DNA from 3 places in the Sediminibacillus dalangtanensis genome. Region 2 is predicted to be linked to each of the others. Evidence: a T-box and tRNA genes for the amino acid it is inferred to sense, from the RefSeq annotation. Region 2 holds a T-box; the other regions hold tRNA genes.
What was found. The T-box of region 2 lies ahead of serS (serine--tRNA ligase). A T-box ahead of a tRNA ligase gene usually reads a tRNA of that ligase, here a tRNA-Ser.
Positions count from the first base shown of each region.

Region 1 (4,036 bases), 430 kb from region 2:
AAGGCACTGTTGTCGTTGTTAAAGGAGTACCCTATCGAGCTTATCGCAATCGGCAATGGTACTGCTTCGCGAGAGACCGAGCAATTTATTGCAGACTTCATCAGTGACCATCAGTTAGATATCGCCTATATCATCGTAAATGAAGCCGGGGCTAGTGTTTACTCTGCTTCAAAACTGGCCCGCGAAGAATTTCCGGATCTGCAGGTGGAAGAACGAAGCGCTGTTTCGATTGCAAGAAGGGTACAGGATCCGCTGGCGGAGCTGGTGAAAATTGATCCGAAATCCATAGGGGTCGGACAATACCAGCATGATGTCAGCCAAAAAAGCTTGAACGGGTCCTTGACCTTTGTGGTGGAAACCGCCGTCAACCAGGTCGGGGTTAATGTCAACACTGCGTCAGCTTCCCTGCTACAGTATGTATCAGGATTAAGCAAAACAGTTGCGGGAAATGTGATCAAGCAACGAAACGAAAACGGCAAATTCACCAGTAGAAGCCAGCTGAAAAAAATCCCGCGTTTAGGCAATAAAACGTACGAACAGTGCATTGGCTTTCTCCGGGTACCCGACGGTGATGAACCACTGGACCGGACGGCGATCCACCCGGAAAGTTATTCCGCGGCCAACCAGTTGTTGAACATGCTTGGCTTTTCCACGGATGATTTGGGTTCAGAAGCATTGAAACAAGCGCTATCCGAAGTTGCACTAGGGGAAACTGCTGAAAAACTCGGTATTGGGGTACCGACTTTGGAGGACATCATGAAAGCATTGGCGAGCCCTGAGCGTGATCCACGGGACGACTTTCCGCAACCGCTTTTGAAAAAGAACGTGTTGGCCATGGAAGATCTACAGCCTGGAATGGAACTTCAGGGAACGGTAAGAAACGTCGTCGACTTCGGAGTGTTCGTGGATATCGGTGTTAAACAGGATGGTTTGGTTCATATTTCAAAAATGTCCAAGCAATTTGTGAAACATCCGACAGATGTTGCGGCCGTCGGAGATGTAGTCACCGTTTGGATAGACAGTGTCGACGTAGACAAACAGCGAATTGCTTTGACAATGGTACAGGAGTAATAAAAACAAAAGGGCTGTTCCTGCAGCCCTTTTGTTTATGGTTAAGTAGAAGCATTTCCCGACTGTTGGTTTATTTAATGGGAGTTTGTATCCCGGTAAAAAAACCAACATTGATTCAATACTTTGATTTGGTATAAATCTTTGGAAAGGAAGGCTTTTGTCATTTGCTTTTTAAACCAATTGGGCATCTGAACCATCCTCCTGGACAAATAGTGGTGGAAATCAGGCAGAAATCAAGTTATTGTAGGGTATGCAAATCAAGTAAAAGGTGTGACAATAATGGAGGAAACAATCAGTCAGGAAAAATTAGAGGAATTGGTAGACGAACTGTCGAAAAAGTACTTTGATAAGCCTTTTATCGACGAAGTAACTTTCAACAACCGTTTGCGTACAACCGGAGGAAGGTACATTCCTTCCAGAAGAACAATTGAACTGAACCCGAAGTTTCTGACAGAACTGGGAGAAGAGGAATTTCTCGGCATCATCAAACATGAGCTTTGTCATTATCATTTGCATATTGAAGGAAAAGGATATAAGCATCGCGATCCTGACTTTAGAGAGTTGCTGCGTAAGACTGGATCCCCTCGTTTTTGTCAGGCTCTTCCTTCTGCTAGAAAGCAAACCAGACATCGGTATCAATGCAAGGATTGCGGGCATGTATATGAAAGGGCGAGGAGAGTGGACACCAAAAAGTATCGATGCGGGAGATGCAGGGGAAAGCTTGTCAAAGTATCGTGTTGAGGGTGTCAAATAAAATGGCATTTGAAAAAACGTAAGAAACCATTGACGAATCATGTCTTCCGTGTTAAATTAAATAAGCCCTTGAAAAAACAAAGCTTTTTACCGTTTTTTCTTTTTTATTTTGTCGATTACTTTCTCGAAGAAAGTTTTAAAAAGCATTTGACAAACCGGGCAAAATAATGTATTATACTTAACGTCGCTGTTATTCAAGGCGATATAAATACTTTTTATTCCACCGTAGCTCAGTGGTAGAGCAATCGGCTGTTAACCGATCGGTCGTAGGTTCGAATCCTACCGGTGGAGCCAGTGGAGAAGTACTCAAGTGGCTGAAGAGGCGCCCCTGCTAAGGGTGTAGGTCGCGTAAGCGGCGCGAGGGTTCAAATCCCTCCTTCTCCGCCATTGTTATGTTGGCCCGTTGGTCAAGTGGTTAAGACACCGCCCTTTCACGGCGGTAACACGGGTTCGAATCCCGTACGGGTCACTTTCATTTTCGCTATATAGTAATCGGTAAGGTCCGGTAGTTCAGTTGGTTAGAATGCCTGCCTGTCACGCAGGAGGTCGCGGGTTCGAGTCCCGTCCGGACCGCCACTTTGTTGGGCTATAGCCAAGCGGTAAGGCATCGGGTTTTGATCCCGTGATTCGCTGGTTCGAATCCAGCTAGCCCAGCCATTTTCTTTTATAAGGAACATAAACATGAGCCATTAGCTCAGTTGGTAGAGAAACCGTAAGCCTCATTGAAAATTATCAATGAAAGGTTTTGCGAGGAGCGTGTGCTTCGCCGGGTTCCCTTTCAACGTGACGAGCACAAAAGAGTATGCTTCACTCCTGTAAAGGGGTAAGCACACAACATGGTTAGGTAGTATGACAATAATTAATCATGAGCCATTAGCTCAGTTGGTAGAGCATCTGACTTTTAATCAGAGGGTCGGAGGTTCGAATCCTCCATGGCTCATCAAAGAAGTTGTGGTTCGGATTCTCATCTACGGTTCCCCTTGCTTCCATTCACAAAAAGGGATGCAAGGACTAGCCTGCGGCGTCGGAATCCTCCATGGCTCATCAAAACAAAGGAAGTTCTTAACTGGATTCTTCTATAAGTTGAATCCAGCTCATTCCTTTTAGTCATTATATTACGCGGGTGTGGCGGAATTGGCAGACGCGCTAGATTTAGGATCTAGTGTCTTCGACGTGGGGGTTCAAGTCCCTCCACCCGCATTGTGTTTTGTCTACTGCTGTGGGATCTGCACGGCATTTTATTTTTGCTTGAGCGGTCGTGGCGGAATGGCAGACGCGCTAGGTTGAGGGCCTAGTGGGGGCGACCCCGTGGAGGTTCAAGTCCTCTCGACCGCACCAAAAAAACTATTGACACCGATTGATCGATATGGTATATTAAAAGATGTCGCTTCAACGAGCGCCCGTAGCTCAATTGGATAGAGCGTTTGACTACGGATCAAGAGGTTAGGGGTTCGACTCCTCTCGGGCGCGCCATTATCGGGAAGTAGCTCAGCTTGGTAGAGCACTTGGTTTGGGACCAAGGGGTCGCAGGTTCAAATCCTGTCTTCCCGACCATGCTTCACCATTTCATATATTTACTCACCATGCGGGTGTAGTTTAGTGGTAAAACCTCAGCCTTCCAAGCTGATGATGAGGGTTCGATTCCCTTCACCCGCTCCATTAAGGGGCCTGTAGCTCAGTTGGTTAGAGCGCACGCCTGATAAGCGTGAGGTCGGTGGTTCAAGTCCACTCAGGCCCACCATTTTGATCTTTGAAAACTGAACAAAACAACCAGTATGTCAAGCAAGATATACAAGCTAGTTTTTGAACGAGCAAGCAAGCTCGCTTTTTATGGAGAGTTTGATCTTGGCTCAGGACGAACGCTGGCGGCGTGCCTAATACATGCAAGTCGAGCGCGGGAAGCAGGCAGATCCCTTCGGGGTGAAGCCTGTGGAACGAGCGGCGGACGGGTGAGTAACACGTGGGCAACCTGCCTGTAAGATCGGGATAACTCCGGGAAACCGGGGCTAATACCGGGTAATCCCTTCCTCCGCATGGAGGAAGGTTGAAAGGCGGCCTTTTGGCTGTCACTTACAGATGGGCCCGCGGCGCATTAGCTAGTTGGTAGGGTAATGGCCTACCAAGGCAACGATGCGTAGCCGACCTGAGAGGGTGATCGGCCACACTGGGACTGAGACACGGCCCAGACTCCTACGGGAGGCAGCAGTAGGGA
Region 1 covers NZ_CP046956.1:302,643-306,678, forward strand. Annotated here, with positions in the region: gene ERJ70_RS01625 (Tex family protein) at 1-1,071, shown strand, start outside; gene cmpA (cortex morphogenetic protein CmpA) at 1,146-1,259, opposite strand; gene ERJ70_RS01635 (SprT family protein) at 1,351-1,812, shown strand; tRNA gene ERJ70_RS01640 (tRNA-Asn) at 2,044-2,118, shown strand; tRNA gene ERJ70_RS01645 (tRNA-Ser) at 2,121-2,211, shown strand; tRNA gene ERJ70_RS01650 (tRNA-Glu) at 2,222-2,293, shown strand; tRNA gene ERJ70_RS01655 (tRNA-Asp) at 2,324-2,400, shown strand; tRNA gene ERJ70_RS01660 (tRNA-Gln) at 2,407-2,481, shown strand; tRNA gene ERJ70_RS01665 (tRNA-Lys) at 2,692-2,764, shown strand; tRNA gene ERJ70_RS01670 (tRNA-Leu) at 2,944-3,024, shown strand; tRNA gene ERJ70_RS01675 (tRNA-Leu) at 3,077-3,162, shown strand; tRNA gene ERJ70_RS01680 (tRNA-Arg) at 3,221-3,297, shown strand; tRNA gene ERJ70_RS01685 (tRNA-Pro) at 3,302-3,378, shown strand; tRNA gene ERJ70_RS01690 (tRNA-Gly) at 3,410-3,483, shown strand; tRNA gene ERJ70_RS01695 (tRNA-Ile) at 3,489-3,565, shown strand; rRNA gene ERJ70_RS01700 (16S ribosomal RNA) at 3,652-4,036, shown strand, end outside.
Region 1: it has a tRNA-Ser gene. The T-box ahead of serS (serine--tRNA ligase) is inferred to sense a tRNA for this amino acid. The anticodon was not compared.

Region 2 (4,036 bases):
CAAAATTGATGTCAACCATCAAATCAAGATTTTACTTACAACCGGGAAGTCTTTACTGCCAAGTGACTTTCCGGTTATTAGTAAATGGTTATTGGATTATCTCTTTGCCGCCCATATATGGCCGCAATACTTCAGGAATCACTACCGTTCCATCTTCCTGCTGGTAATTTTCCAGGATGGCTGAAACGGTTCTGCCGATTGCAAGACCTGATCCATTCAACGTATGGACAAACTCTGGTTTTGCTTTTTCCTCTCTTCTAAAGCGGATGCCGGCTCTACGCGCTTGAAAATCTTCAAAGTTAGAACAAGAAGAAATTTCTTTGTAATCATCATAGCTAGGCAACCATACTTCGATGTCATACTTTTTGGCAGCCGTAAAACCAAGATCACCTGTACACATGCTCATCACCCGGTATGGCAGCTTCAACAATTGCAACACTTTTTCAGCATTTCCGGTTAGTTCTTCCAATACTTGATAAGAATCCTCCGGTTTTACGAACTGGACCAATTCCACCTTGTTGAACTGGTGTTGTCGGATCAGCCCTCTTGTATCTCTTCCGGCAGACCCAGCCTCGGAACGGAAAGATGCACTGTAAGCCACATATTTTCTTGGCAAGTCTTCCACCGACAGAATATCGTCCCGATGATAATTCGTCACTGGCACTTCAGCTGTCGGAATTAAAAAGTAGTCGGTATCAGCAACTTTAAAAGCATCTTCTTCGAATTTTGGCAGCTGGCCAGTACCTGTCATGCTAGTACGATTGGCCATGTATGGAGGAAGCATTTCCTCGTAGCCATGTTCTTCTGCATGCAAGTCCATCATGAAGTTAATCAATGCACGTTCTAGACGGGCACCAAGACCTTTATAGAATACAAAGCGGCTTCCCGTCACCTTCGCCGCCCGTTCGAAGTCAAGGATATCCAAGTCAGTTGCAATGTCCCAGTGGGCCTTGGCATCAAATGCAAAGGAAGGCACCTCGCCCCACTTCCTGTCTTCCACATTGTCTTCTTCGTCTTCCCCGACAGGCACACTTTCATGCGGAATGTTTGGAATCGACAGCAGCAAGGATTGTAACTTCTCTTCCACTTCTTTCAGTTCTGTATCGTAGGCTTTGATTTTGTCGCCTACTTCCCGCATTTCTTCAATGTAAGAATCTGCATCCTGCTTTTGTTTTTTTAGTTCGGCTATTTGCTTCGAGACATCGTTTCGCTTTGCCTTCAGATCCTCTGTGCCAGCAATCAATTCTCTTCTCCTGGCATCCAAATCACCGAATTTATCTAACTCTGATAAATCCTCTCCCCGGTGCTTTAGTTTATCCTTCACCTCTGCAAAATTGTTACGTAAGTATTTCATGTCCAACATAAATTAGTCCTCCTTCATATAGTCATTTGATAGGGGTTTGGTTAAATTTGCTTTTGTCCAAAGAAATATACATTGTGAACTTACTTTAGCAGATCTTTTTCTTCCTCTCTACTTGAATATCAACCAGCCGCTTAACACTATTGCTGTTCCCACAGAGTCTATTGCTTGGGTTCTTTTAACAACCTAATTAAAGTAGGAGACAAATGTACTTTTTCAGTAAAGTAAGCACATTTTTAGCGCAGGGTATTTACGCAGCGCCGGATTAGTATAGTTCTCATTCACTTACAAGGTGGTGCTCCTGCCAACTTATGCTAAATAAGTTGTTCTTTTATAAGGACAGCCGAAACATTAAAAAACTCCCGCCCCTGTATTGTTACAGGGACGGGAGTTTGATCCCGCGATACCACCCTTATTGAAGAAATATAAAATTCTTCCGGCTCACTTACGATAACGGCGTTTACCGGGTATGCATTGCGGCATACCTGTTCAAGGATGGATTCACAAGGACCCCACACCGGTTTTCACCAACCACCGGCTCTCTGATGAAAGGCTTCTTGTTACTATTTCCTGTCATTACATTGCATTATTTATAGTTTAGAATAGCGAAAAACTCGTTAAGATGCAAGTTCTTTCATCGATTCTTCCACCATGGTGACAAAATAAGCGGTCATGCGATGGTCATCGGTCAATTCAGGATGGAAAGCACTGCAAAGGAAATGTCCCTGTCTAGCCGCTACAATCGCTTCATCATAGACAGCCAGCACTTCGACATCTTCGCCTACTTCACGGATAAACGGCGCACGGATGAAGACCGCATTGAAATCATCTGCTACCCCTTTTATCGGTAGTTCAGCCTCGAAGCTTTCCTTCTGACGACCGAATGCATTCCGTTCTACCTTCATATCCATCAGCTGTAAATGAGCCTTTTCCTGGCCGACAACTTCCCCGGCCAATAAAATCAATCCAGCACACGTCCCAAAAATAGGCTTACCTTGTTTTCCAAAGGCGACTAATGCGTCAAAAAAGTCATATTTATCAATCAAACGACGTATCGTCGTACTCTCGCCGCCCGGAAGAATCAGGCCGTCGATTTCTTCCAGCTGTTCTTTTTTCTTGATGATGATGCCTTCGGCTCCAGATGCTTGAATGGAATCTACATGCTCCCTTACAGCACCTTGTAGGCCTAGTACCCCTATTTTTATCATGGTGCATATCTCCTTTTAGAGGTTTATTGTCTAAAGAAAACGTGACGATTGGCCATGTCTTTCAAGCGTGATAGAGGAGTAGGAACGCTAGGTTTCATTCCTGAAAAATCCAGCTATACGTAGGCTGGCTCCTCCGCATTATTTCATGCGAATTAATTTAAGTCTTGCTGCTTACCAACCGCGCTCCTGCATACGGTTTTCCGGAGCAAGTGTTCCAATTTCGATACCTTTCATGGCAGTGCCAAGACCTTTGGAAATTTTTCCGATCATTTCGTAATCCTGATAATGGGTTGTAGCTTCTACTATTGCGCGGGCATATTTTTCTGGATTATCAGACTTGAAAATACCAGATCCGACAAATACGCCATCTGCTCCCAATTGCATCATTAATGCAGCATCAGCTGGAGTCGCGACACCGCCTGCTGCAAAGTTGACGACCGGCAAACGGCCTTTTTCTTTGATTTCAAGCAAGACATTGTAAGGAGCACCAAGCTCTTTGGCAAAAGTCATGACTTCATCATCCGACATGCCAATCAGTTTACGGATTTGAGACTGAACTTCGCGCATATGGCGAACTGCTTCGACGATATTGCCAGTACCAGGCTCTCCCTTGGTACGCAGCATGGAAGCACCTTCTCCGATACGGCGGGTAGCTTCTCCCAAATCACGACAGCCACAAACGAAAGGCACTGTGTAATCTGATTTATTGATGTGGAACACTTCATCTGCGGGAGTCAACACTTCACTCTCATCGATGTAGTCAACACCCATGGCTTCCAGTACCCGTGCTTCCACAATGTGGCCGATTCTTGCTTTTGCCATTACCGGGATGGATACGGCATTCATCACTTCTTCCACGATTGTAGGGTCTGCCATTCTTGCTACACCGCCGGCTGCACGGATGTCAGATGGCACTCTTTCCAATGCCATAACCGCAACAGCACCGGCTTCTTCTGCAAGTTTTGCCTGCTCTGCATTGACAACATCCATGATGACGCCGCCCTTTTGCATTTCTGCCATTCCACGTTTAACGCGATCAGTACCCAAATTAGACATTCAGTATTCCTCCCATATATAATCACTCATTTATAATCTTCTTTCATTGGTTATCCAATATTTTACCTTATTTTTCTGAAAACCCCAACCAGAATGTATCGGCGTGAATTAGAACCAACCCTTCACAGTATCTGATACAGAAGAGAAAATATTACTGAAAAAATTGCCTACAGCACTCATGGATAAGGAGAACCAATTGGCCTTTTCGACAGCAGCAGTTGTAACTACATCAACCGTTTGTGCTTGTTTTTCGCCGGTGATATAACCATAATCTGCTTCCCCTTTATAAGTGAGTTCCATGGTCCCGACTTTTTCCCCTTTTTCAAGCGGAGCGACCAGTTCGCCATCCTCATTCAGCTTTTCTTCATCAACATTCAAGGTAACATCATAACTATCTTCTTCCCCGTTTTTT
Region 2 covers NZ_CP046956.1:3,969,404-3,973,439, reverse strand. Annotated here, with positions in the region: gene serS (serine--tRNA ligase) at 89-1,363, opposite strand; T-box leader at 1,738-1,946, opposite strand; gene pdxT (pyridoxal 5'-phosphate synthase glutaminase subunit PdxT) at 1,978-2,568, opposite strand; gene pdxS (pyridoxal 5'-phosphate synthase lyase subunit PdxS) at 2,740-3,624, opposite strand; gene ERJ70_RS19260 (serine hydrolase) at 3,733-4,036, opposite strand, start outside.

Region 3 (4,036 bases), 730 kb from region 2:
TTTCAACCATATTTCGAACATCTTCTATATCAAATAAGTTTAAATACATAGGATTTAACATTGAAAAAATCGGGTTATCTACTCCGTTAATAGAAACCTTCTCTATACAATGCGGATTTACACCAGCTACCAAAAACGATAACTGTTGTTGATGTTCTTGACAAAAAGCCCGTATAGTTTGCCAAAATGAAATGAAATCATTTCCGTGTTTCCAATGATCAGAGCTAGAGGTTTCAACAGAAATTAATTCTATTTCATCAAAAATCAACAACACTCTTCCACCATTTAGTTCTTCATAAATTCTCATGAATATCTCTTCAAAACTTTTGGAAGCATATCGTTCATCAAATTGGTATTTATCAACGTCAATGTTCAGATTATACTTATCAATTACTTTGGAAGCTATATCTCCTAATAATTTAAACCATCTCAGACTATGAACTGAAGGATTTTGGCAATCTATATACAAACTATTCCCTTTTTTGGATTGAATAGTTCTGTCCAAGCGTAGAGTACAGAAGTTTTACCTACTTTTCGAAGGCCGAATAAACCTCCATGTTCGCCACTAATATACTTAGAATAAAACTCCTGAACAATTTTTTTCCTTCCATAAAAATATGAGTCATTGTTAATTGGAGATTCAAGAGCGAATAAATCACGACTATAGAAATATTTTCTCAACTTATTTTCAATTACTATTTCATTTACGTTTCCAGTTTCAAATTCTTTATAAGTGAATGGAATAATTAACTTCGAATCCTTATTTTCATTATTTAAGTCCGAAATTTTTTGTTCTATTCTTTCGTCTCTACTTACTAAAAATATGCAAACTTTATCTAATCTGTTGTCATATTGACTTAATGTTTTATCTACAAAGTCAAAAGCTCGTCTATCAAAATCTGCAAAAGGTGAAAATAAAAGCAATATTTCATTATACATATTAAATCTCTCAATATATGCTTCTCCAGGCTGTAAGAACGAAAAATTGTAATCAGTGTTTTTAAATCTCTCATTTCTTGAAAAGGTAACACCAAAATAATTCGATAATTTTAAAGTTATATTTTTCTCTATGCGACTTCCCTTTATATTTAAGCCCGTCTTTACACCTCGTACAACTCGTCCATTTTTCATAATTGTAGCAACCATATCTGATCCCCCTTTCATACTCTATGAATATTATACTATATTTATATTATTTGGTAAGTATTTCTTGATTATTATCTATAGGAAAGGAGCCCTCATTAAGTGGAGTCCTTTACGGCGATTTGTGCATCTGATGGAGTTATAGTTTGCCTACGTTAAACTTAGCTGAAGCAACAATCGAAAGGGAATTTTGTTTAAATGCTTTGGTCTACCGATCAAATCGTCCTGAAACAATCATTTTGAAGCTTTCTAATAACACTATTATTTTTGAATTAATAATGTCCATTTGACTATCCATTTCACTTTAAAACTCTTAATTAAATTCTTTATTCGACTACAACTAATACTACTGAACGATGATAAAAAAAGACTCCAACCTAAAAGGTTGAAGTCTTTTTTTATGATACCGGTGGTCGGGGTCGAACCGACACTCCCGAAGGAACACGATTTTGAGTCGTGCGCGTCTGCCAATTCCGCCACACCGGCACGTTATTCATATGGAGGCGGCAACCGGATTTGAACCGGTGATAAAGGTTTTGCAGACCTCTGCCTTACCACTTGGCTATGCCGCCTTAAAATGGAGCGGAAGACGGGATTCGAACCCGCGACCCCCACCTTGGCAAGGTGGTGTTCTACCACTGAACTACTTCCGCATTTTTTGGCTGGGCTAGCTGGATTCGAACCAGCGAATCACGGGATCAAAACCCGATGCCTTACCGCTTGGCTATAGCCCAACTATACCACACACTGGAAAATGGGGCGACCGGTGGGAATCGAACCCACGAGTGCCGGAGCCACAATCCGGTGCGTTAACCACTTCGCCACGACCGCCAACATATTAATAATGGCAGGGGTAGTAGGAATCGAACCCACACCGGAGGTTTTGGAGACCTCTGTTCTACCGTTAAACTATACCCCTATGTAATGGTGGAGGGAGTAGGACTCGAACCTACGAACCCGATGGGAGCGGATTTACAGTCCGCCGCGTTTGGCCAACTTCGCTATCCCTCCATAAGAAAAGGTGGCTCGGGACGGAATCGAACCGCCGACACACGGATTTTCAGTCCGTTGCTCTACCGACTGAGCTACCGAGCCAATAAATGATATGAAGCTATGTAAGTGGCGGTCCGGACGGGACTCGAACCCGCGACCTCCTGCGTGACAGGCAGGCATTCTAACCAACTGAACTACCGGACCATATTAAGGAAATAATTTGGTTGCGGGAGCAGGATTTGAACCTGCGACCTTCGGGTTATGAGCCCGACGAGCTACCAGACTGCTCCATCCCGCGATAATGTAGGAGATGTATTCCTATCAGATTTTCTAATGGTGGAGGATGCAGGGCTCGAACCTGCGACCCCCTGCTTGTAAGGCAGGTGCTCTCCCAGCTGAGCTAATCCTCCAATTAAGTGGTGACCCGTACGGGATTCGAACCCGTGTTACCGCCGTGAAAGGGCGGTGTCTTAACCACTTGACCAACGGGCCATTTAAGAAATGGCGGAGAGCGAGGGATTCGAACCCTCGAGACCGCGGTAGCGGTCTACACGATTTCCAATCGTGCTCCTTCGGCCACTCGGACAGCTCTCCATGGCTCCACCGGTAGGATTCGAACCTACGACCGATCGGTTAACAGCCGATTGCTCTACCACTGAGCTACGGTGGAACGGATATGCCTGGCGGCGTCCTACTCTCGCAGGGGCAAAGCCCCAACTACCATGGGCGCTGGAGAGCTTAACTTCTGTGTTCGGCATGGGAACAGGTGTGACCTCTCCGCTATTGCCACCAGACTCATTTTAGCGTACATCCAAGTGTACTTTTTTTGTGACAACAACTATTATAGCTGTTTTTCACGAAAAATCAAGGGTAAATTTAAAAATTTCTTTTACACCTTCAAAACTAGATAAGAAGGAAGACATCAACGAACTTCACACGTTTGAATGATGATCTGCGGACCGGAGCCCGCGACGCTTTTTGTTTTAATCCAGTTACGGCTCCTAACAGCTAGTGTATAGTTCATCCAGCTTTTCGTACGCTCAAAGCGGCGTACTACCATCTGGCTGATCTATCCATACGCTGTTGACCAGTCGCCTTCACTTTTTGTTTTAAGTTAAGTCCTCGATCGATTAGTATCCGTCAGCTGCACGTGTCACCACGCTTCCACCTCGGACCTATCAACCTCATCGTCTCTGAGGGATCTTACTCATTTAAAATGATGGGAAGTCTCATCTAGAGGTGGGCTTCATGCTTAGATGCTTTCAGCACTTATCCCTTCCACACGTAGCTACCCAGCTATGCTCCTGGCGGAACAACTGGTACACCAGCGGTGTGTCCATCCCGGTCCTCTCGTACTAAGGACAGCTCCTCTCAAACTTCCAACGCCCACGACGGATAGGGACCGAACTGTCTCACGACGTTCTGAACCCAGCTCGCGTACCGCTTTAATGGGCGAACAGCCCAACCCTTGGGACCGACTACAGCCCCAGGATGCGATGAGCCGACATCGAGGTGCCAAACCTCCCCGTCGATGTGGACTCTTGGGGGAGATAAGCCTGTTATCCCCGGGGTAGCTTTTATCCGTTGAGCGACGGCCCTTCCATACGGCACCGCCGGATCACTAAGCCCGACTTTCGTCCCTGCTCGACTTGTAGGTCTCGCAGTCAAGCTCCCTTCTGCCTTTACACTCTGCGAATGATTTCCAACCATTCTGAGGGAACCTTTGGGCGCCTCCGTTACTCTTTGGGAGGCGACCGCCCCAGTCAAACTGCCCACCTGACACTGTCTCCGGACCGGATCACGGTCCTGGGTTAGAAGGTCCGTACAGCCAGGGTGGTATCCCACCGGCGCCTCCACCGAAGCTAGCGCTCCGGTTTCTAAGGCTCCCACCTATCCTGTA
Region 3 covers NZ_CP046956.1:597,434-601,469, reverse strand. Annotated here, with positions in the region: gene ERJ70_RS03240 (hypothetical protein) at 1-307, opposite strand, end outside; gene ERJ70_RS03235 (hypothetical protein) at 460-1,146, opposite strand; tRNA gene ERJ70_RS03230 (tRNA-Leu) at 1,548-1,629, opposite strand; tRNA gene ERJ70_RS03225 (tRNA-Cys) at 1,642-1,715, opposite strand; tRNA gene ERJ70_RS03220 (tRNA-Gly) at 1,722-1,796, opposite strand; tRNA gene ERJ70_RS03215 (tRNA-Gln) at 1,803-1,877, opposite strand; tRNA gene ERJ70_RS03210 (tRNA-His) at 1,899-1,974, opposite strand; tRNA gene ERJ70_RS03205 (tRNA-Trp) at 1,989-2,062, opposite strand; tRNA gene ERJ70_RS03200 (tRNA-Tyr) at 2,069-2,154, opposite strand; tRNA gene ERJ70_RS03195 (tRNA-Phe) at 2,166-2,238, opposite strand; tRNA gene ERJ70_RS03190 (tRNA-Asp) at 2,264-2,340, opposite strand; tRNA gene ERJ70_RS03185 (tRNA-Met) at 2,358-2,434, opposite strand; tRNA gene ERJ70_RS03180 (tRNA-Val) at 2,471-2,546, opposite strand; tRNA gene ERJ70_RS03175 (tRNA-Glu) at 2,554-2,628, opposite strand; tRNA gene ERJ70_RS03170 (tRNA-Ser) at 2,639-2,730, opposite strand; tRNA gene ERJ70_RS03165 (tRNA-Asn) at 2,732-2,806, opposite strand; rRNA gene rrf (5S ribosomal RNA) at 2,815-2,930, opposite strand; rRNA gene ERJ70_RS03155 (23S ribosomal RNA) at 3,247-4,036, opposite strand, start outside.
Region 3: it has a tRNA-Ser gene. The T-box ahead of serS (serine--tRNA ligase) is inferred to sense a tRNA for this amino acid. The anticodon was not compared.